3 regions of the Massilia sp. 05N420 genome follow, and region 1 is predicted to be linked to each of the others. Evidence: predicted binding sites of a transcription regulator. Region 1 holds the regulator's gene; each other region holds the start of a gene.

What was found. The regulator FNR, encoded in region 1, switches genes on or off when oxygen is low (the NO sensors DNR and NnrR bind a similar motif). The targets are predictions, from matches to a motif close to TTGATNNNNATCAA.
Region 2: AC1DIX_RS23980 (hemerythrin domain-containing protein) is a predicted target of FNR. The motif match lies at 4,095-4,108, and genes of this name have one in related genera.
Region 3: AC1DIX_RS09255 (glycine-rich domain-containing protein) is a predicted target of FNR. The motif match lies at 4,099-4,112, and genes of this name have one in related genera.

The regions. Positions count from the first base shown of each region.
Region 1 covers NZ_JBFTMX010000001.1:188,622-194,965, reverse strand. Annotated here, with positions in the region: gene AC1DIX_RS00905 (TorD/DmsD family molecular chaperone) at 1-536, opposite strand, end outside; gene AC1DIX_RS00900 (DUF2474 family protein) at 661-783, opposite strand; gene cydB (cytochrome d ubiquinol oxidase subunit II) at 783-1,790, opposite strand; gene AC1DIX_RS00890 (cytochrome ubiquinol oxidase subunit I) at 1,799-3,226, opposite strand; gene fnr (fumarate/nitrate reduction transcriptional regulator Fnr) at 3,425-4,195, shown strand; gene AC1DIX_RS00880 (GNAT family N-acetyltransferase) at 4,405-4,866, shown strand; gene AC1DIX_RS00875 (EthD family reductase) at 4,891-5,211, shown strand; gene AC1DIX_RS00870 (hypothetical protein) at 5,226-5,447, opposite strand; gene AC1DIX_RS00865 (hypothetical protein) at 5,778-5,975, shown strand; gene AC1DIX_RS00860 (GNAT family N-acetyltransferase) at 6,091-6,344, opposite strand, start outside.
Region 2 covers NZ_JBFTMX010000050.1:9,756-16,099, forward strand. Annotated here, with positions in the region: gene AC1DIX_RS23965 (AAA family ATPase) at 1-1,445, opposite strand, end outside; gene AC1DIX_RS23970 (exonuclease SbcCD subunit D C-terminal domain-containing protein) at 1,442-2,704, opposite strand; gene AC1DIX_RS23975 (winged helix-turn-helix domain-containing protein) at 2,823-4,058, shown strand; gene AC1DIX_RS23980 (hemerythrin domain-containing protein) at 4,284-4,925, shown strand; gene AC1DIX_RS23985 (DUF349 domain-containing protein) at 5,020-6,344, shown strand, end outside.
Region 3 covers NZ_JBFTMX010000012.1:24,673-31,016, reverse strand. Annotated here, with positions in the region: gene AC1DIX_RS09275 (class I SAM-dependent methyltransferase) at 1-684, opposite strand, end outside; gene AC1DIX_RS09270 (CDP-6-deoxy-delta-3,4-glucoseen reductase) at 718-1,746, opposite strand; gene AC1DIX_RS09265 (NAD-dependent epimerase/dehydratase family protein) at 1,759-2,646, shown strand; gene AC1DIX_RS09260 (hypothetical protein) at 2,805-3,080, shown strand; gene AC1DIX_RS09255 (glycine-rich domain-containing protein) at 3,155-3,889, opposite strand; gene AC1DIX_RS09250 (sensor histidine kinase) at 4,254-6,107, opposite strand; gene AC1DIX_RS09245 (glutamine--tRNA ligase/YqeY domain fusion protein) at 6,260-6,344, opposite strand, start outside.

The DNA of each region.
Region 1 (6,344 bases):
TTGGCGGGTTCCGCGCCCGCGATGGCGGCCACGCAGGCCGCGTACCAGGGCTGGATGTGGGTGACGAACAGCTGCTTCTGCTCCAGCAGCGGCTGGCGCGCGATGCTTGGCGCGCCGGTGATCAGGACCCGCATGGTTTCGCACAGGGCGCCCAGGTGGTCTTCGAACTCGCCGACGCCACGGGCGCGCGCGATGCGCAGGCGCGCCAGGTCCTGGCGCAGCCCGGCCAGCGGAAAGTCGTTCATGTGGCCCGTCAGGTAGAAGGAGCCATAGGGATTCAGGAGCGGGGTGCCGGTGCTGATGAAGAGGTCCGCGAATTCCTCGGACACCGCGCTGGCATCGACCACGCTGGCGGCCTGGGTCAGCTTCAGCCACGCGTCTTCGAGCGCGCGCCCTGCCTCGTCCTCGCCGTCGGCGGCGATCGGGTCGGCCGCCGCCAGGGCAGCCAGCAGGGCATCGTCGGGCGGTGCCAGCATCAGGCGGGCGATCAGGGCATAAAAATCGGCCCTGGCCTGGTCTTCGTCGGACACGGGCATCGAGATCGTTTGTAAAGACGTGGCTTCCTGCGGCACTGAGCGGTTCTCCCGTTAACAAATCTGCACTGAAAGTGTAGTCCCGGGGAACCCAAAGGGCGCGCACGGTTGAACTTCTTCGCCTTTTCTATTTCATGCCGGCCGCGTGCATCAGTACCCGCAACAGCCAGGCGACGGCGCCCAGCGCCGCAACACCGAGCAGCCAGAGGCCGAGCATCCAGCCCAGCCTGCGCATCCAGAGCGTATTCATCAGTGATAACCCTCCGTGTCGACCACCTTGCCTCGGAACACGTAATACGACCACCCCGTATAAGCCAGGATCAGGGGCAGCACGATCAGGGTGCCGATCAGCGCGAAGCTCTGCGTGGCCGGCGGCGCGGCCGCTTCCCAGATCGTGATCGCGGGCGGCACGATGTGCGGCCAGATGCTGATTGCCATGCCGATATAGCCGAGCAGGGTCAGCGCCAGCGCGGCGATGAAGGGCTGGCGGTGCGGATCGCGCTTGAGCGACCACAGCAGCCAGAATGCCGACCCGGCCACCAGCAGCGGCACCGGCGACAGGATCAGCAGGTTCGGGAAGCTGAACCAGCGCGCGGCCACCTGGTGCTGGGACAGCGGGGTCCAGATGCTGACCACCACCACCGCCGCCAGCAGCAGCAGGGCGAAGGGCCGCGCCAGGGCAACCATGCGGCGCTGCAGTTCGCCCTCGGTCTTCATCACCAGCCAGGTCGCCCCCAGCACCGTATAGGCGATCATCACGCCAAAGCCGGCTGCCAGCGGAAACGGCGCGAACCAGTCGAGCGGCCCGCCGGCATAGCTGCGTCCCGACACCGGAATCCCGGACAGGAAGGCGCCCAGCGCCACGCCCTGGAAAAAGGCCGCCGCCATCGAGCCGCCGGTGAAGGCCAGGTCCCAGATCGGCCGTTCGCGGTCATTGGCCTTGAAGCGGAATTCGAAGGCGACGCCGCGGAAGATCAGGCCCAGCAGCATGAAGATCAGCGGCAGGTAGAGGCCCGGCAGGATCACGGCGTAGGCCACCGGGAAGGCGGCCAGCAGCCCTTCGCCACCCAGCACCAGCCAGGTTTCGTTGCCGTCCCAGATCGGCGCCACCGAATTCATCATCGCGTCGCGGTCGCGCCTGGCCGGGACGAAGGGGTAGAGCATGCCGATGCCGAGGTCGAAGCCGTCCAGGATCACGTACATGAACACGGAGAAGAAGATGATGCCGGCCCAGACCGCGGTGATGTCGATGTCCATGTCCATGTTCACGTCATATTGTCTTGGTTGGCGGAGGCATCGGCCTCCGGCACCGACAGCGGCCGCGCCGGCGTGCGTCCCCTGCCCGGCCCGCCTTGCGGGATGCGCGTGGTATCGAAGGCCTGCGGCCCCTTGCGCACCAGCCTCAGCACATAGGCGATGCCGACCCCGAACACAAAAAAGTAGGAAACCACGAACAACGCCAGGCTCAGCGCCACCGGTCCGGCGTCGATCTTCGAGGCGCCGTCCGCGGTGCGCAGCACGCCATAGACGATCCAGGGCTGGCGCCCGACCTCGGTGGTGATCCAGCCGGCCAGCACCGCCACCAGACCCGCCGGTCCCATCCACATGGCCATGCGCAGGAAGCCGCGGCTGTCGAACAGGCGCTTCCTGAAGCGTAGCCACACGCCCCAGGCGCCCAGCGCGATCATCAGCAGGCCCAGGCCCACCATCACGCGAAAACTCCAGAACAGGATCAGGGAATTCGGCCGCTGGTCGCGCGGAAATTCCTTCAAACCCTTGATCTGGCCGCCCCAGGTATGGGTCAGGATCCAGCTGCCCACGCGCGGGATGCCGATGGCGAATCTTGTCTCCTCGTCCTTCATGCTGGGAATGCCGAACAGCAGCAGGGGCAAGGGTTTGTCGCCTTCGTTTTCCCAATGCCCCTCGAGGGCGGCGATCTTGGCCGGCTGGTGCTTCAGGGTGTTCAGGCCATGCATGTCGCCGACCACGGCCTGGATCGGCGCCACGATCAGCACCATCCACATCGCCATCGACAGCATGGTGCGCACCGCCTCGCTCCCCCGTCCCTTGAGCAGATGCCAGGCCGCCGAGCTGCCGACGAACAGCGCGGTCGAGAGGAAGGCCGCGATCGACATGTGCACCAGCCGGTACGGGAAAGAGGGATTGAAGACGATCTTGAACCAGTCGACCGGCACCATGCGGCCGTTGACGATGTCGTAGCCCTGCGGCGTCTGCATCCAGCTGTTCGAACCGAGGATCCAGGTGGCGGAGATGAGTGTACCGAGCGCGACCATGCAGGTGGCGAGGAAGTGCAGCCCGGGACCGACCTTGGACCAGCCGAACAGCATCACGCCGAGGAAGCCGGCCTCCAGGAAGAAGGCGGTGAGCACCTCGTAGGCCAGCAGCGGCCCGGTGATGGCGCCGGCGTATTCGGAAAAATAGCTCCAGTTGGTACCGAACTGGTAAGCCATCACGATGCCGGAGACCACGCCCATGCCGAAGTTGACGGCGAAGATCTTCAGCCAGAAGTGATAGAGATCGACGAAGACCTGGCGCCTGGTCTTCAACCAGCACAGCTCGAGCACGGCCAGGTAGCTGGCCAGGCCGATGGTGATGGCCGGAAACAGGATGTGGAACGACATCGTGAACGCGAACTGCAGGCGCGCCAGGTCCAATGCCGCCAAGCCGAACATGAGTCCCCTCCGCTATTGTCGTGTACGGAATCTAGCACGTGCTGAGCCGCGCACGATTGGCGCAGTAGCGATGCCTGGCCGCGTTCAAAATGCCACGGAGTATGATCAGGCGTCGAGGAAGCCCCGGCTTTGCGAACGCAAGCTCGGCATGGGGCCGTATAATCCTGGGTATTGACATCCATTCGCATCCTTTATCCGATGATCCAGGCCATCTCTTTCCAGAGCGACGACAAGCCGCTGAACGTTCCCGCGCTCAAGGCCAGCTGCTCGGCCTGCAGCATGCACCAGCTGTGCCTGCCGATGGGCCTGGAAGACGCGGACATCGACCGCCTCGACAAGATCATCGGCCGCCGCCGCCGTCTCGAGCGCGACGAAGCCCTGTACAAGATGGGCGAGCCCTTCCGCAACCTCTACGCGGTGCGCTTCGGCCACTTCAAGACCTACCAGGTGAATGCGGCCGGCGAGGCGCAGATCACCGGTTTCCAGATGGCCGGCGAACTGCTGGGCATGGATGCGATCAGCGCCGACCGCCACCACTGCGACGCCGTCGCGCTGGAAGACAGCGAAGTCTGCGAGATCCCCTTCACCAACCTGGAAGACCTGTTCGGCCAGGTGCCTGCCCTGCTGCGCCACTTCCACCGCATCATGAGTCAGGAAATCACGCGCGAGCAGAACGTCATGCTCCTGCTCGGCAATATGCGCGCCGAGCAGCGCTTCGCCGTCTTCCTGGTGAACCTGTCGGCCCGCTACGCCGCGCGCGGCTATGCGGCCAACAGCTTCCAGCTGCGCATGTCGCGCGAGGACATCGGCAACTACCTGGGGCTGACCATCGAGAGCATCAGCCGCCTCCTGTCGCGCTTCAAGAAGCTTGGCCTGCTGCAGGTCGACAAGCGCGAAGTGACCCTGCTCGAACCGGCGCGGCTGAAGGCGATGGCGGCCGGGACCGAGCAGTGCAGTCCGATGGCATGATCAGCCAGCCTGTTGGATTGCTTCCGGCTTTTGATCGGCCGGTGCGGCTTCCGGCGCGACGACGTTGCCGTCGACGACTTGCACGACCATTTGTTCGCCTTGCGGGCCCAGGGCCAGGCAGTTGTATTTCAGGCACTCCCCTCGACAATAAGATCCAGTGGGTACATGCTGGTCGTCCGACGTAGGCCAAGCACAAAACGGAGGTCGACATGACGACAAGTAACTTAGTTGAAGAACTCTCGGGCGCTCCATCCCGCCATGGGCTTCTTGAGGACATTGGCAGCTTGCGCGAAGGCCGAACCCGGCTCGATCTCGATGGGTTTCGATTCGATCCAATACGCAAGCTTCCACTCTATGTCTTCAATCTCGTCGACGACGACGGGGCTCTTGTCGGCCAGTATCACTTTGCACCGGGCGCGCCGGAAGCGGTGGGAGAGATCGGCAACGCCGGGGGATACGTGGATGAAGCGTACCGGAACAGAGGTCACAGCAAAGAAGCCGTCAAGGCCTTGGGCGAGCTGGCGTCGCGACACGGAATGGACTCGTTCATCATCACCTGCCCGGAGGACAACGAGGCTGCACGAAAAGCCCTGGACCAGGTCGGCGTGGAAATGGCGAATCGTGGCGACAAACTCTGTTTTTACGAAATTCCGGCATCGAAATCGAACTGAAGCAACCACGACGAGGAGACAGAGATGATCAAGGTGAGCGTGATGTATCCCAACGGCCCGGACGCCCGTTTCGACGACGACTACTACCGGGAGCGGCACATGCCCATGGTGAAGGAACTGATGGGCGATGCTTTAATGTACTACACGATCGACAGGGGAATGGCCGGCGGTGCGCCGGCGTCGAACGCGCCCTACATCGCCATGGGTCACCTGTTCTGCGACTCGGTCGATGCCTTCCAGGCCGGCTTCGGCCCGCATACGAAGGAAATCATGGGCGACATTCCGAATTACACCAACCAGACGCCGGTCGTCCAGATCAGTCAGGTGGTGGTCGGCCAAGCCTGAGCCGGGCGGCCGCCTCATCCTTCCCAGCGCGAGCCGGGAAGGATGCCGCACATGTTCCCGCGCTGGAATCCGGGTTCCTTGAAGGCGAGGAAATCGTCATTGAAGCTAGCGAAGGTGGTGTCCAGGCGCCGCTTCAGCACCCGGTGGCCGAAATCCTGCCCGCGCGGGTGGGCGGCGACCACGGCGGCGCGCTGTTCCGCCGTGAACTGGTCGAAGTTGCGGCCCGCCATGTCCATGGCGGCGCCGGCCTGCGAAGGCAGAACTACCTGAGCAACGTGGATGCGGACCGTGTGGCCGCCGCCTGGCGGAACTGGTGCGGCGCCTTGGGTGATATTCGATCGCTCACCACGACGGTTGGCAAACCGGTGCCGAAATGACCCACCCGAGGGTAAACCATATTCGTGCAGATCGGCGCCAGGATCTACCAGCGTCGTCGATGCAGTACACGTAATCCCGGGCGGTGCCGAGCCAGGCTGCATAAGCCGGATTCGCTTCACTGCCGGGCGCGCCACCTCAAGCGCGAATGGATATACTCAGCATATCCGCCCACTATTGGGAATCGCGTGATGAACCGACGCCGCGACTACAAGACCGCCCTATTGATCGACGCAGCGATCTACTCGAGCTCTGCTGAAGTACGCGCGCACGCCGCCGGCGAACTTTCAGAGCGGCCCCTCCCGCCTGATTTCGAGATGCGCATCTTTTTGGAGCCGAATAGGCGTCGCCACAACCCACCTTCGCAGCCGCCGGAATTTCCGGAGTAATCGCGTCCAGGTGGACTGTCCGGGACCGCATGCAAATACGATTGCCATGATGCGACTGCCCACGTCCGCTCATGGGACCCGAAGGGACATCGGCATATCGCCGATCGCAGCCGCTTCAGGTATTCTCACGCACGTAACTATTGATTTCCTTGCCGTTCAGTTCAGTTTTCATTTCGTACCTCATTCCCAGGCGCTCGGCGACACGACGCGATGATTCATTGCCGGAAGCGATCAGTGCCCGAACCTTCGGCTCACCCCGGACCTCGAACGCATACTTCAGGACTGCCGCCGCCGCTTCGTTCGCAATTCCCTTTCCCCAGAATGCCCGATAGGTATTCCATCCCATCTCCATCACGGTTGATTCGTGGC
Region 2 (6,344 bases), on a different contig from region 1:
GCGGCGCCTGCGGCCTGTTCGGCACCGGCCCTGGCTTCCTGCAGCGCGGTCGCGGATTGCGCATCGAGGCGCGCGGCATCCTCGGCCTGGGCAAGGCGCTGTTCCCAGCGCGTCCACTGGCCGGCCAGGCCTTCCAGCCGGTGCTGGGCTTCGAGCCAGGCGGAGGTGTCCTGCAGGGCCTGGCGGGCGGCGGCCAGTTCCTGGGTCTTGGCCTGGCGCGCCGCTTCGGCCTTCTGCGCTTCGGCGACCGCTTCCTCATGCGCCGTGCGCGCCTTGGCGTGGGCCGGCACCAGGGTGTCGAGGGTCGCGTCCAGGGCCTTGGCGCGGTCCAGTTGCGGTGCGGCGGCGCGCTGGGCATCCTCGGCCGCTTCCAGCTTGCGTTCGGCTTCCATCTGGCCGCGCAAGGCTTCCTGCTGGGCCGTCAGCGCACGCGCCAGTTCCTGTTCGCCGGCCGCCAGCTGAGACTGGGCCTGGCGCTGCTCGTCGGCCAGGCGCGCCAGGTCGGCCATCAGCGGGCGCGCCGGCTGCACCGCGTCCAGCGTGGCCAGGCGCCGGCGCCGCTCGGCCGCCGCATCCAGCTCGGTGTTTGCGGCGGCGAGCAGGCCGTCGGCGGCGGTCTCCGCGGCTTTCAGGCGCGCCAGCTCCTGGTGCCAGCGCAGGTGTTCTTCCAGTGCGGCGCGGCGCGTGTCGACGTCGGCCAGTTGCTGGCTGGCCTGGGCATGCTGCTCTTCGAGGGCTTCGCGCTCCGCGGGCGCCAGCGGGGCCTGGTCCTGCAGGCGCGAGCTCAGCCGGCGCATCGCTTCCTGTTCCTGGCGCCAGCGTTCGAAGGCGCGGCGCGAGATCTCGCCGTAGACCGTGCTGCCGGTCAGGGTCTCGAGCAGTTCGCCGCGCTCGTTCTCGTCGGTGCGCAGGAATGCCGAGAACTCGTTCTGGGCCAGCAGCACCGAGCGCGTGAACTGTTCGAAGGAGAGGCCGATGCGGCGCTCGATCTCGCCCAGCACCTCGGTCTTGGTGCCGCCGACCGGCTGCAGGTCCGGCAGGCGCTGCAGGCTCATGGCGACGGGCTGCAGGGCGCCGGCGGCGCGGTTGCGCGAACGGCGCACGCTCCAGCGCGCGCGGTAGCGGCCCTCGTCGTTGCCGACGAAGTCGACTTCGGCATAGGCTTCGGCGGTGCCGCGGCGAAGGAGTGTCCGGCGGTCCTGCACCGACAGCACGTCATCGCCGACGTCGGGCAGGAAGTTGCCGGCGCGCGGGCCCTTGATCAGGCGCGGCGTGGCGTCGTACAGGGCCAGGCAGAGGGCGTCCAGCAGGGTGCTCTTGCCGGCGCCGGTCGGGCCGCTGATCGCGAACAGGCCGCTCGATGCCAGCGGTTCCCTGTCGAAGTCGACCTCGAATTCGCCGGCCAGCGAGGCCAGGTTCTTGCCGCCGATGCGCAGGATCTTCATGCGCCCTCCAGGCCGTCGGCACCGAGCAGTTCGGCGAAGGCGGCCAGCTGGTCGGCCGGCGCATCGTCGCCGAAGCGCTGCTGCCATAGCCGCCTGAAGATGTCGTCCGGCTGCAGCTGGGCCAGCTGGTCGAGGCTGAGGGCGGCCTCGATGCCGGCGGCGGTGACGACCTTGCGGGTCGGCTCGATCTTCGCCAGGCGCACCGGCTTGCCTTCCAGCGCCGCCTCGACCTGGGCGCGCAGGCTGGGTTCGGGACCGTCCAGCAGCACGCGGACTTCCAGGTAGGGTTGTTCGTGCAGCGGCAGCTCGGGCAGGTCGAGGCCGACCAGTTCCGCGATCACCTGTTTCAGGGGCGCCGGCTGGGCCGGCACGCGCAGCAGCTCGACCGCGCGCGGCACCGGCAGCGGCACGATGTCCTTGGCCTTGCCGCCGTCGAGGTCGATGCGCAGCACCTGGTGCTGGTAGCCGATTTCCGCGAAGGAGAGCGGCAGCGGGCTGCCGCAGTAGCGCAGGTGGTCCTGCTTGCCGACCTTCTGCGCCAGGTGCAGGTGGCCCAGGGCGGCGTAGGCGATGCTGGGGTCGAACATGGACGCGGGCAGGGCTTCGGTGCCGCCGATCAGGATGCGGCGCTCGGAATCCGGCGAGGAATCGGCGCCGGTCATGTGGCAGTGGCCCATCGCCAGGATGGCCTCGCCGTTCGAACAGCGGCTGCGCGCCAGCTCATAGGCCCGCTGGTAGAGCAGGGCGATGCCGGACAGGTAGGCGTCGACGGCAGGATTGTCGCCTTCGCGCTCGGCGGCCTCGATGCGCGGCACGTCGCCCGGACGCAGAAAGGGGATCGCCACGCACCAGGCCTTGACCGCGCCATCGCGGCCGGTCAGCGGCACCACCATGCGCTCGACGTCGATGCTGCCTTCGGCATCGCGCAGCACGTGGCCGACCACCCTGGTGCCATGGGCCTCGAGCAGGGGACCGGGCGCTTCCAGGCGGCCCGGCGAATCGTGGTTGCCGGCGATGATGACGATGTCGAGCTGCGGCGACTTGGCGCGCGCCTGCTGCAGGAAGCGGTAGAGCTGGCGCTGCGAGGCGGCCGACGGGTTCGAGTTGTCGAAGATGTCGCCCGCGATCAGCAAGGCATCCACCTGCTCGGCGACGATGGTGTCGAGCAGCCAGTCGAGGAAGCGCTGGTGTTCGTAGGTCCGGTCGAAGTTGTGCAGGGTCTGGCCGAGGTGCCAGTCGGAAGTGTGCAGCAGCCGCATGGATGTCTTACAGGAAGGTGGGTGAGCCAGGGCGCTCACTATAGCGCAGACAGTGTGGCGCTGACAAAAGTTCTACGACGGATGAGCAACATGGCAATAGCTCAAATAAAATGGGCGAATGAGCGAACTTACTCTTGACATCGGCGCCGCGCGCGCCCTACACCTCGCGGCCCAGGCCATGCTGCAGCCCCGCCGCGCCCGCGCCACCAGGGACGACGTGCTGGCCGCCATCCGCCGCATGGGCGTGCTGCAGATCGACACCATCAGCGTGGTCGCGCGCAGCCCCTACCTGGTGCTGTGGAGCCGCCTGGGCGACTACGATCCGGTCTGGCTCGAAACCTTGCTGGCCGAAGGCAAGCTGTTCGAATACTGGGCCCACGAAGCCTGCTTCGTTCCGATCGAGGATTATGGCCTGTACCGCCACCGCATGCTCGACCCGCATTCGATGGGCTGGAAGTCCGGCGCGTCCTGGATGAAGGGGCATGCCGAGCAGGTCGACAGGGTACTCGAGCACATCCGCCTCAATGGCGCGACGCGGGCGGCCGACTTCGAGCGCACGGACGGCAAGAGCGGCGGCTGGTGGGAGTGGAAGCCCGAGAAGCGTTCGCTGGAAGCCCTGTTCACAGCCGGCAAGGTGATGGTGGCGCGGCGCCAGAATTTCCATCGCGTCTACGACCTGGCCGAGCGCGTGCTGCCCGGCTGGGACGACAGCCGCGCGCCCGCCATCGAAGAAGTCAGGCGCGAATTCGTGCTGCGCGCGGTGAAGGCGCTGGGGCTGGCCAGGGCGGCCTGGGTCCCGGATTACCACCGCACCCGCGCGCCGCACGTGGCGCCGCAGGCGCTGGCGGACGAGGGCCTGCTGCTGCGCGCCCGCGTCGATGGCTGGAAGGATCCGGTGTTCGTGCATCCCGACCATGCGGCGCTGCTGGAGGAGGCTGCGGCGGGGCGCCTGAATCCGACCGTGACCACCTTGCTGTCGCCCTTCGACCCCATCGTCTGGGACCGCCGCCGCGCGCTGGAACTGTTCGGCTTCGACTACCGTCTCGAGTGCTACACCCCGGCGGAGAAGCGGCAGTACGGCTATTTCACGCTGCCGGTGCTGCGCCGCGGCCAGCTCATCGGGCGCATCGACGCCAAGGCGCACCGCGCGGCCGGCGTGTTCGAACTGAAATCGGTGGCGCTGGAGCCCGGCGTGCGGCCGAGCGAGCGCCTGCTGCGCGACCTGGCTGCCGCGGTGGCGCGCTGCGCACGCTGGCATGGCTGTCCGGCGGTCGAGGTGGGGCGCAGCGATCCCGACGAGGTGGCGGCGCGGCTGCGCGCGATATTTTTCTTGCCCGAGAGTATCGCTGCCTGAAGTCTTCCTGCCGTGCTGTTCAGAGGCGGGTGCCGTTTGAGCCAGATCAAACCCGCCTCCAAAACCCGTCCGTACACTAGGTGCTCTTTCAGGCCGATGAACAACGATACGGGGACACCCCTTCCTGCAGGCCTGTTCAAAACATACGCCTCCCATCCAAGCTTCCTGCTCGACCTTGCCGGTCAGGCTGAGCTTTGTGTCGGCGAAAAACTGAGCGGAGACCGAATGCTGACGTCAACTTACACCCTCGTTGCCTTGTCCGTGGAGCAGACCACCGTTCGCTCGGCGCTGCAGTCGCTTGCGCGCGAGCTGCATTCCCTGCCGGACGATGACGGCATCCTCATACCCTCCCAGACGGCCCGGTTGTGCGCCGGGCTGCGCCAGGTGGTGGACGATTGCCACTGGCGCAAGCTGGACAAGTTCCTGGTGCCGGCCCTGCGCCGCGCCACCGAGGCCGCCGACGGCCTGCTGCTCGACCTCGAACAGCTCAGCCAGGCCGCCATCGACTCGCTGGCGGCGGCCGAAGCCTGCGTCGACGCCGGCGCGCGCGGTGTCGACCGCGGCGGCTTTTGCGAAGCCGTCGAGCGCTGCATCGCGGCCCTGCGCTGCCGCCTCGAGCGCGAGGAACACGAACTGTTCCCGCTGGCGCGCAGCCTGGTGCGCGGCGAGGCCTGGTTCGCGATCGCCAACCAGATGCTGGCCCACGACGCCGTCGCCCGCGAGCGCCGCGGGGAGGTCAGGCGCGGACGCGGACGGCCGGAGGCGGTGGATGCCCGTCATCCCCTGTACGAGCCGCACGGGCATGGACACGACGGGCCGGGGCCGGAATTCGGGCGGCGCCACGCCATGCTGTCGCTGCTGCACTGAAGCCTGGCCGGGCGGCGGACCGCACGCGCCAGTCCGGTGGCGCGAGGCCATCAGGGTTTTGTTATGATGGCGATTTTGGAAGTGCGATTTCATCATGTTCGAGTTCCTATTCAAGCGGCCGGGCGACAACAAGCCCGGCGACAAGCCGGCTGGACAGGGGGCGCAACCGGAACAGGCGGCCTCCTCGGGGTCGGGCTCCAATGCGGCCCCGCAGCGCGCGCTGCAGGCCGAAAAGCTGAGCCGGATCCAGGGCGACGAGGCCGCCGCGGTGGAATTCATCCTCCAATGCGAATTTTCCGAGCTGCGCCTGGCCGCGGCCGAATTCGTCCATGGCCCCGAGCTGCTGGAGCGCGTCCATACGGCGATGCGCAATACCGACCGCCGGGTTGCCAAGCTGATGCAATCGCGCCTGGATGCCCACCGGCATCGCGAGTCGGAACGGCGGCGCGGCGAAGCGACGCTGGAGCAGGCACGCGGACTGCTCAAGGACGAGTTGCTGACACCCAATCATGTTGCCGACCTCGACCGCAAATGGACGGTCATCGCCGCCCCGGAGCTGCAGGAAGAATTTGCCGGCGTGCGCGCCGCGCTGGCCCAGCGCCTGGAAGCCCAGGTGCAGTTGCAGCGCGCCATGATCGACCGCCTGGCCGCGCTGCGCCGGCTGCCGGGCGAGCCGCTGCCGTCGGACGAACTGGCCGCCCGCCTGGAAGCCCTGACCCGGGAGCAGGCCGAAGCCCTGCAGGCAGCCGAACATCCCTCGCTGCCGCGCAGCCTGGTGGCCGAATTCGGCCTCGAGGCCCAGAAGCTGCAGGCCAGCCTGCATGAAATCGAAGCCGGCCGGGCCGCGCTGGCGGCGCGTGAAACCTTCATTACCGAGCAGCAGGCCAGGCCGGTGACCGAACTGAACGCCGACGCGCTGCGCAAGGAATGGCATCGCCTGCCTCAACTGGCGCAGTCGGCCCACCGCGAGGCCGCGGCCGCGCTGCAGCAGCGCTTCGACGCCCTGCTGGCAAGCCTGCCGCAGCCGGAAGCGCGCAAGCCGCGCGAGCCCAAGGAATCTCCCAAACCGAAAGAAGCGAAAGAGCCGGGCCGCAGTCGTGGCGCCGATCAGCATTTCCTCGACATCATGGATGCGATGGAGGCAGCCCTGCAGCAGGGTTCGCTGGGCACGGCGGCCGAGCTCGACAAGTCGCTGAAGGAAGCGCGTGAGAAGGGCATGCGCTTGACGCCGGCCCAATCCGACCGCCTGGCCCATGTGCGGGCCGAACTCAAGCGCTTGTCCGACTGGGCGCGCTGGGGCGGCAATGTGTCGCGCGAAGAACTGATCAAGACCGTGGAAGCCTTGCCGACGCAAAACCTGGCGATGAGCGAACTGGCGAAGAAGGTCGGCAGCATGCGCGAGCGCTGGAAAGCCCTCGA
Region 3 (6,344 bases), on a different contig from region 1:
AGGCTGCTCGCGCGGATCCGAGGCCACGTGCAGGTAGTCGCTGCGCGTATCGAGCTTGAAGCCGGCCCTGGTGACTTCCTGGACCACGGTGTCTTCGTCGATGCGGTGCAGGGTCTTGGTGGCCGTCAGGCCGGCGCCCTTCTTGGCCGCGTTGTCGATGATGACCAGCTCGCCGCCCGGTTTCAGCGCTTCGTACAGGCGCTTGTTCATCGCCGCGCGGTCGGTCGGGGTGTTGGCGATGTCGTGGTAGGACATGTTGATGGTGATGAGGTCCAGCGGCGGCGTGCCTTTCGGGACCGGATCGTTGAAATCCGCGACCACCGCGTGCAGGTTGGGCAGGGTCGAGCCGCCCACGCGTTCCTGCAGCTTGGGATTCGGCTTCGGGTTCTGGGCCCACACTTCGCCCTTCGGACCCACCGCCGCCGTCAGCAGGGACGCGGTGGAACCGCCGCCCGAGGCGATGTCGAGGGCCTTCATGCCGGGACGGACCCCGGCGAAGGCCAGGAACTCGGCCGGCTTGCGCTTGGCGTCGGTCTTGCGGTCGTCGTCGGTGCGGATCGGGCTGGCGATCGCGGCCTGGTAGCCGGAAGCGGCCGGCTGGTCGGCGGCGTGCACGAAGCCGCCGGCCAGCAGCGCGGCGGAGAGTGCGGAAAAGGCGAGGGCGGAGCGAAGCGGATTACGCATGGTTGGACCCTTCATCGAAGTTGAGAAAGCGCCTCAGGACTGCGCCAGGTCGGCCTCCGTGGTGAAGGCGTCGGCGTAGAATTCTTCGGCCGGCAGGCCGCACTGCGCCACGTAGTCGCGGCGCGCGGAGTCGACCATGATGGGCGCACCGCAAGCATACACCTGGTAGCCCGACAGGTCGGGAATATCCTGCATCACGGCGGCGTGCACGTAGCCGCTGCGGCCCGTCCACGCATCTTCCGGCAGGGCATCCGAGATCACCGGCACGTAGCGGAAGTGCGGCAGCTCGCGCGCCCACTGTTCGCACAGCTCGTGCATGTACAGGTCCTGCGGACGGCGGCCGCCCCAGTACAGGTGGACCGGGCGCTCCGACTTCAGGTGGATCATGTGCTCGACCAGGGCCTTGACCGGCGCGAAGCCGGTGCCCGAAGCCAGCAGCACGATCGGCTTGGCGGATTCCTCGCGCAAGAAGAAGGTGCCGAGCGGGCCTTCGAAGCGCAGGATGTCGCGCTCCTTCATGGTCGAGAACACGTGGTCGGTGAACAGGCCGCCCGGCAGATGGCGGACGTGCAGTTCCAGCGGACCGCTGAAGGATGGCGCATTGGCGATGCTGTAGGCGCGGCGCTTGCCGTCCTTCAGCATGAATTCGACGTACTGGCCGGCGCGGTAGGCGAGGGCTTCGTTGGCCGGCAGTTGCAGGCTGAGGATGGCCACGTCCGGCGCGGCGCGGCGGATCGCGGTCACGCGGGTCGGCATCTTGCGCACCGGGTAGTCGGTGCTGCCGCCGACTTCGCGCGCCTCGATCGTCACGTCGCCTTCGGGGACGACGCAGCACATCAGCGCATAGCCCTGCAGCTTTTCCTGTTCGGACAGGGCGCGCTGCTGGTGCGGCTTGTGGTGGATGGTCCCTTCGACGACCTTGCCCTTGCAGGAGCCGCAGGCGCCGTTCTTGCAGCCGTACGGCAGTCCGATGCCGGAGCGGATCGCCGCCGCGAGCACGGTTTCGTCCTGCTCGCATTCGTAGTGGTGGCCGCTGGGCTGAACGGTAATCTGGAACGTCATACAATCCTCGGAATGAATACTTTAAACAATATCAGGTTCAACAAGCCGCGCCTCCTGATCGTGGGCTGCGGCGATGTCGGCATGCGGCTGCTGCCGCTGGTCAGGGAGCGCTTTCGCGTGTTCGCCGTCACCAGCCAGCCGGCGCGCCGCGCCGAGCTGCGGGCCGCGGGGGCGGTTCCCATCGTGGCCGATCTCGACCGGCCGGAAACGCTGCGCCGCCTGGCGCGGCTCGCGCCATGGGTCGTGCACCTGGCGCCGCCGCCGCGGCAGGGCGCTCTGGACTTGCGCACACGAAATTTGACCGCCATTCTACCCGAGGGGACCCATGTCGTTTATATCAGCACCTCCGGCGTTTATGGCGACCGTGGCGGCGCCCTGATCGACGAGACCGCGCCGCGCGCCGCCCGCAACCCCCGCGCCCGGCGCCGCGTCGACGCCGAACAGGTGCTGCGCGCCTGGGCCGTCGGCACGGGCGGACAGGTGTCCATCCTGCGCGCCCCCGGCATCTATGCGGCGGAGCGCCTGCCGCTCGAGCGGCTGCGTCAGGGCACGCCCGCGCTGGCGGCGGCGGACGACGTCTACACCAACCACATCCACGCCGACGATCTCGCCCGCCTGGCCCTGCTGGCCCTGTTCCGCGCACGGCCCGGCCGCGCCTACAACGCCAGCGACGATACCCACATGAAGATGGGAGAGTACTTCGACCTGGTGGCCGACGCCTTCGGACTGCCGCGCCCGCCGCGCCTGCCGCGCGCAGAGCTGGAAAAGGCGGTCTCGCCGATGCTGCTGTCCTTCATGTCGGAGTCGCGCCGGCTCGACAACCGCCGCATCAGGCGCGAATTGCGGGCCCGGCTGCATCACCCGCGGGTCGAGGAGGCGGTGCTGGAAATGGCGAAATAAGGTGCTCTTAAGCAAAAGATAACTGGTCCGTGTATCATTCGGGGTAGCTGCCTCGCAGCCATATAAATACTACCTATACCCCAAAACTATCGGATTTTTCACGACCCTATAAGGGTTGTGAAGAATATCCCACGGATTGTTATTTTAGAAAGAAGACCATGCCCATCAGAAGGATACCGGAGGGTTCCATCTACGACCCGAACCGGGTTCTCGACGCCATCATCGGCAAACTCAGGCTCAAGAACGACGCCGCACTGTCGCGCGTGCTCGAAGTCGCACCGCCGGTGATCAGCAAGATCCGCCACAATACGCTGCCGATCGGCGCGACCATCCTGCTGCGCATGCACGAGGTATCCGATTTCAGCATCCGCGAACTGCGCGCGCTGATGGTGCGGGCCGGCAGCGAGTCCGACGCCGGGACCGCCGCGGCCTGAAACGCCGGAAGCCGGGCCGGCTCAAGAACCGGTCCCGGCGCAGATCCGGCGCGGAAGGCCGGATCAGGGTGATGTCATTGGTGGCAGGCTTCGGCTTGCAGCCTGTCGCGCGAGGGGCCTGCGCAGAAGGCGATCGCGCCGGAGACGTTCGTACCGATTCCTTTCAGCCTGTCGCGCGAGGGGCCCGCGCAGAAGGCGATCGCGCCGGAGACGTTCGTATCGCCTGCTTTCAGCCTGTCGCGCGAGGGGCCTGCGCAGAAGGCGATCGCGCCGGAGACGTTCGTACCGATTGCTTTCAGCCTGTCGCGCGAGGGTCCCGCGCAGAAGGCGATCGCGCCGGAGACGTTCGTACCGATTGCTTTCAGCCTGTCGCGCGAGGGGCCTGCGCAGAAGGCGGTCGCTTCGGCGGCTTCCACGGACGATCCCGGGTAGGCCTCGCCGAAGGTGGCTTCGTACAGGTCGCGCATGCGGTCGCCGCTGTCGAGGCGGAACTGTTCATCTTCTTCGCTGCCGTCCATGCCGACGTAGGGATAGTGGTGCAGGAAGTAGCCGAACACGCGCTCGCAGTCGGTGGCGTACTTCATGGTATCGAGGATGTGGTAGTGCCAGAACGTATCGACATCGGCCAGGGGCGACGTATCTTCTTCAGGATACAGCTTCATCAGGCACAGGAAGCGCCGGTATTCCTTTTCTACAGCGTTGACTTTCTCCAGGCTCCAGCCTTCTCCCGATTCGACGTGCATCAGCTTCATCTTGATCGGTTCCAGGTCGAGCTCGGTCACTGCTTTGAACAGGTCGTTGGCGTTCATGATCATCCTCAAATTTATTGACAGCATGTTTTGAACAGCTTCCCTTTTGTATTGTAATTCTATCCACTGCAACTGCTGAACTATTTACCAATTGTGCATGATGATTTTTAGCAACGTTTTCAGACTTCTTGATGTGCGTTGCATGTGATTAATGTAATTTAGGAAATAAGCTCAGGCTTTGATATTTGTTAAAGGTTTTTGTTTTTAATTTGACATTTATCAAAGGAAAGTGGTGTACTAAAGCGGGAACCGCTGTGCGCCGATCAGCGCAAGGCCGTGCGCGATGGCGAATAGCGAGCCAAGGCCTCTGGCGCAGAAGAAAGGGAAGAGGGCGATGAGCCGGCCTGCATCGMCGCCGGTTGCTTCAGATGACGGCCGAACCGGCGCCGTGCTCCTGATGTTCCTGCAGAAGATGTTCGGGTGCGTTCACGACCGGTGCCGAGACCGTCACCGTCGTGCCGCCGCCGGGCTTGCTGAACACGGAACAGGTGCCGCCGAGGATGATGACGCGTTCCTCGATCCCGACCAGGCCGAAGGACCCGGACTTGTGATGTCCGCCCGGCGGCAGGCCGCAACCGTTATCCCGCACCATGAGCGACAGCCAGCCGTCGTTCAGGCTCAGCTCGACCCAGACCCTGGTCGCGTTCGCATGGCGCACGACATTGGTCAGCGATTCCTGCAGGATGCGGAAAAATGCGGTTGCGCAGTGGTCGGGCAGGGCGATCTCTCCCTGCTCGTTGCGCAGTTCGCAGGGGATGCCGGTGCGCCGCTCGAACTGGTTGACCTGCCACTCGACGGCTGCCGACAGGCCGAGGTCGAGTACGGTTGGGCGCAGGTCGTTGATGATCTGGCGCACGCTCTTGATGATGGTATCGATCTGCTGCAGCGTCTCGCGCGCGCGTCCATACAGGTGGCGATGGCTTGCCTTGGTGCGGGCGGCCAGCATCTCGCCTTCGATGCGCAGCGCCAGCAGGTTCTGGCCGAGGTCGTCGTGGATCTCGCGCGCGATGCGTTTGCGTTCCAGCTCCTTGATCTGGTAGGCATGATCGGCAAGGCGGCGCAGCTTGTGGTGCGACAGCTGCAGCTTGTTCTGGCTCTCGCGCAGTTCGCTGGTCATCTCCTTCGCCAGTTCGAGAGCGGCGCGGCGCGACGACGTCAACGTCTGCACCAGTGCGAACAGCAGCATCGAACCGAGAAAGCCGAAGGCCATCATCAGGTTCGGATAATGGACGTCGAAGTCGGTGTACAGGGCGGACTTGGGCACGCTGAAGACGGTCGTCCATGGACGGCCGTTGAAATCCAGCGGCAAGGTCACCGTGAACCCATGGTTACTGGTGTCGAGCGGAGGACTGGGGAGGGTGAGGGTGCCGTAGCTGTCGTACAGCGTCATCTTGCGCCCCGGATCGTCGCCGACTTCGTCGTCCACATGGGGGCCGGTCTCGTACAGGGTCATTCTCAGGTTCGGCACCGAGATTTCGTCCATCACTCCTTTCAGCAGCTTGGTGACGCTGAAGGCAATCCCGATCGAGCCAAGGTAGGAGGCACGGCGATGGTCGACGGTGTCCCGCGGTGCGCCCATCCGGTAGACCGGCATGCGCATGCCGAGGTAGACATCGTTCGGACGGGACAGCACCGGGATCGGCGTACCGGAGGCCTGCACCGTACCTTCGTCCCGCTCCCGCGACAACATGTCGCCGAAATAGGGATTGCTCATCAGGTCATACCCGTACATGCCGGAAAGCTGCCCTTGCGGCTCGATATAGGCAACCGGAAGATAGGCTGGCCTGGGGGCGGGCGGTACGATGTCCAGTTGGGCGGCGCGTGCCCCGAGAGCGCTCTTTTCGGCGCGCAAACGGCGCACGAAGTCCTGGCGCTCGCTCGCGCGGACATACACGGCGAAATTGATGAAGTCGAGGGCAGGATAATCCCTTGCCAGGTTCAGGCCGTTCACGTAATCGTGGAACAGGCGCTGCGTCACGGTGTCGGCGCTCTGCAGGGTGCTGGCGCTGGCGCGCAGCAGGTCGGTATAGGACTTGATCCGGACTGCGATCACGCTCTGGGCATATTTGCAGTGGTTGAAAAAGCGCTGCTGGGCATCGCTCTCGATGGAACGCGCCGTGAATATATAGGCCAGGCCGCCGATCAGGGACGACAGCAGCAGGCCGGTCCAGAACGAGAACCGGGTGACCGAAAATGCGTCTCTCAGTACCCTCGACATCGGCTATCCCTGAATAGTAACCAACAGCAACTTACGGTCTTTGGAGGGAGGACGTACCTAGCTGTTCGACTAGTTGTGGCCGGGGCGAAAAAAAAGCCCGGCAGGAACCGGGCTTCGGCGGAGGCGGCGCGGGCGGCCGCCGGCGCAGGCGCTTACTTGCCCCAGCTATCCTTCAGCGTGGTCACGCGGTTGAACACCGGCTTGCCTGGCTGGGAATCGACGCGGTCGGCCACGAAG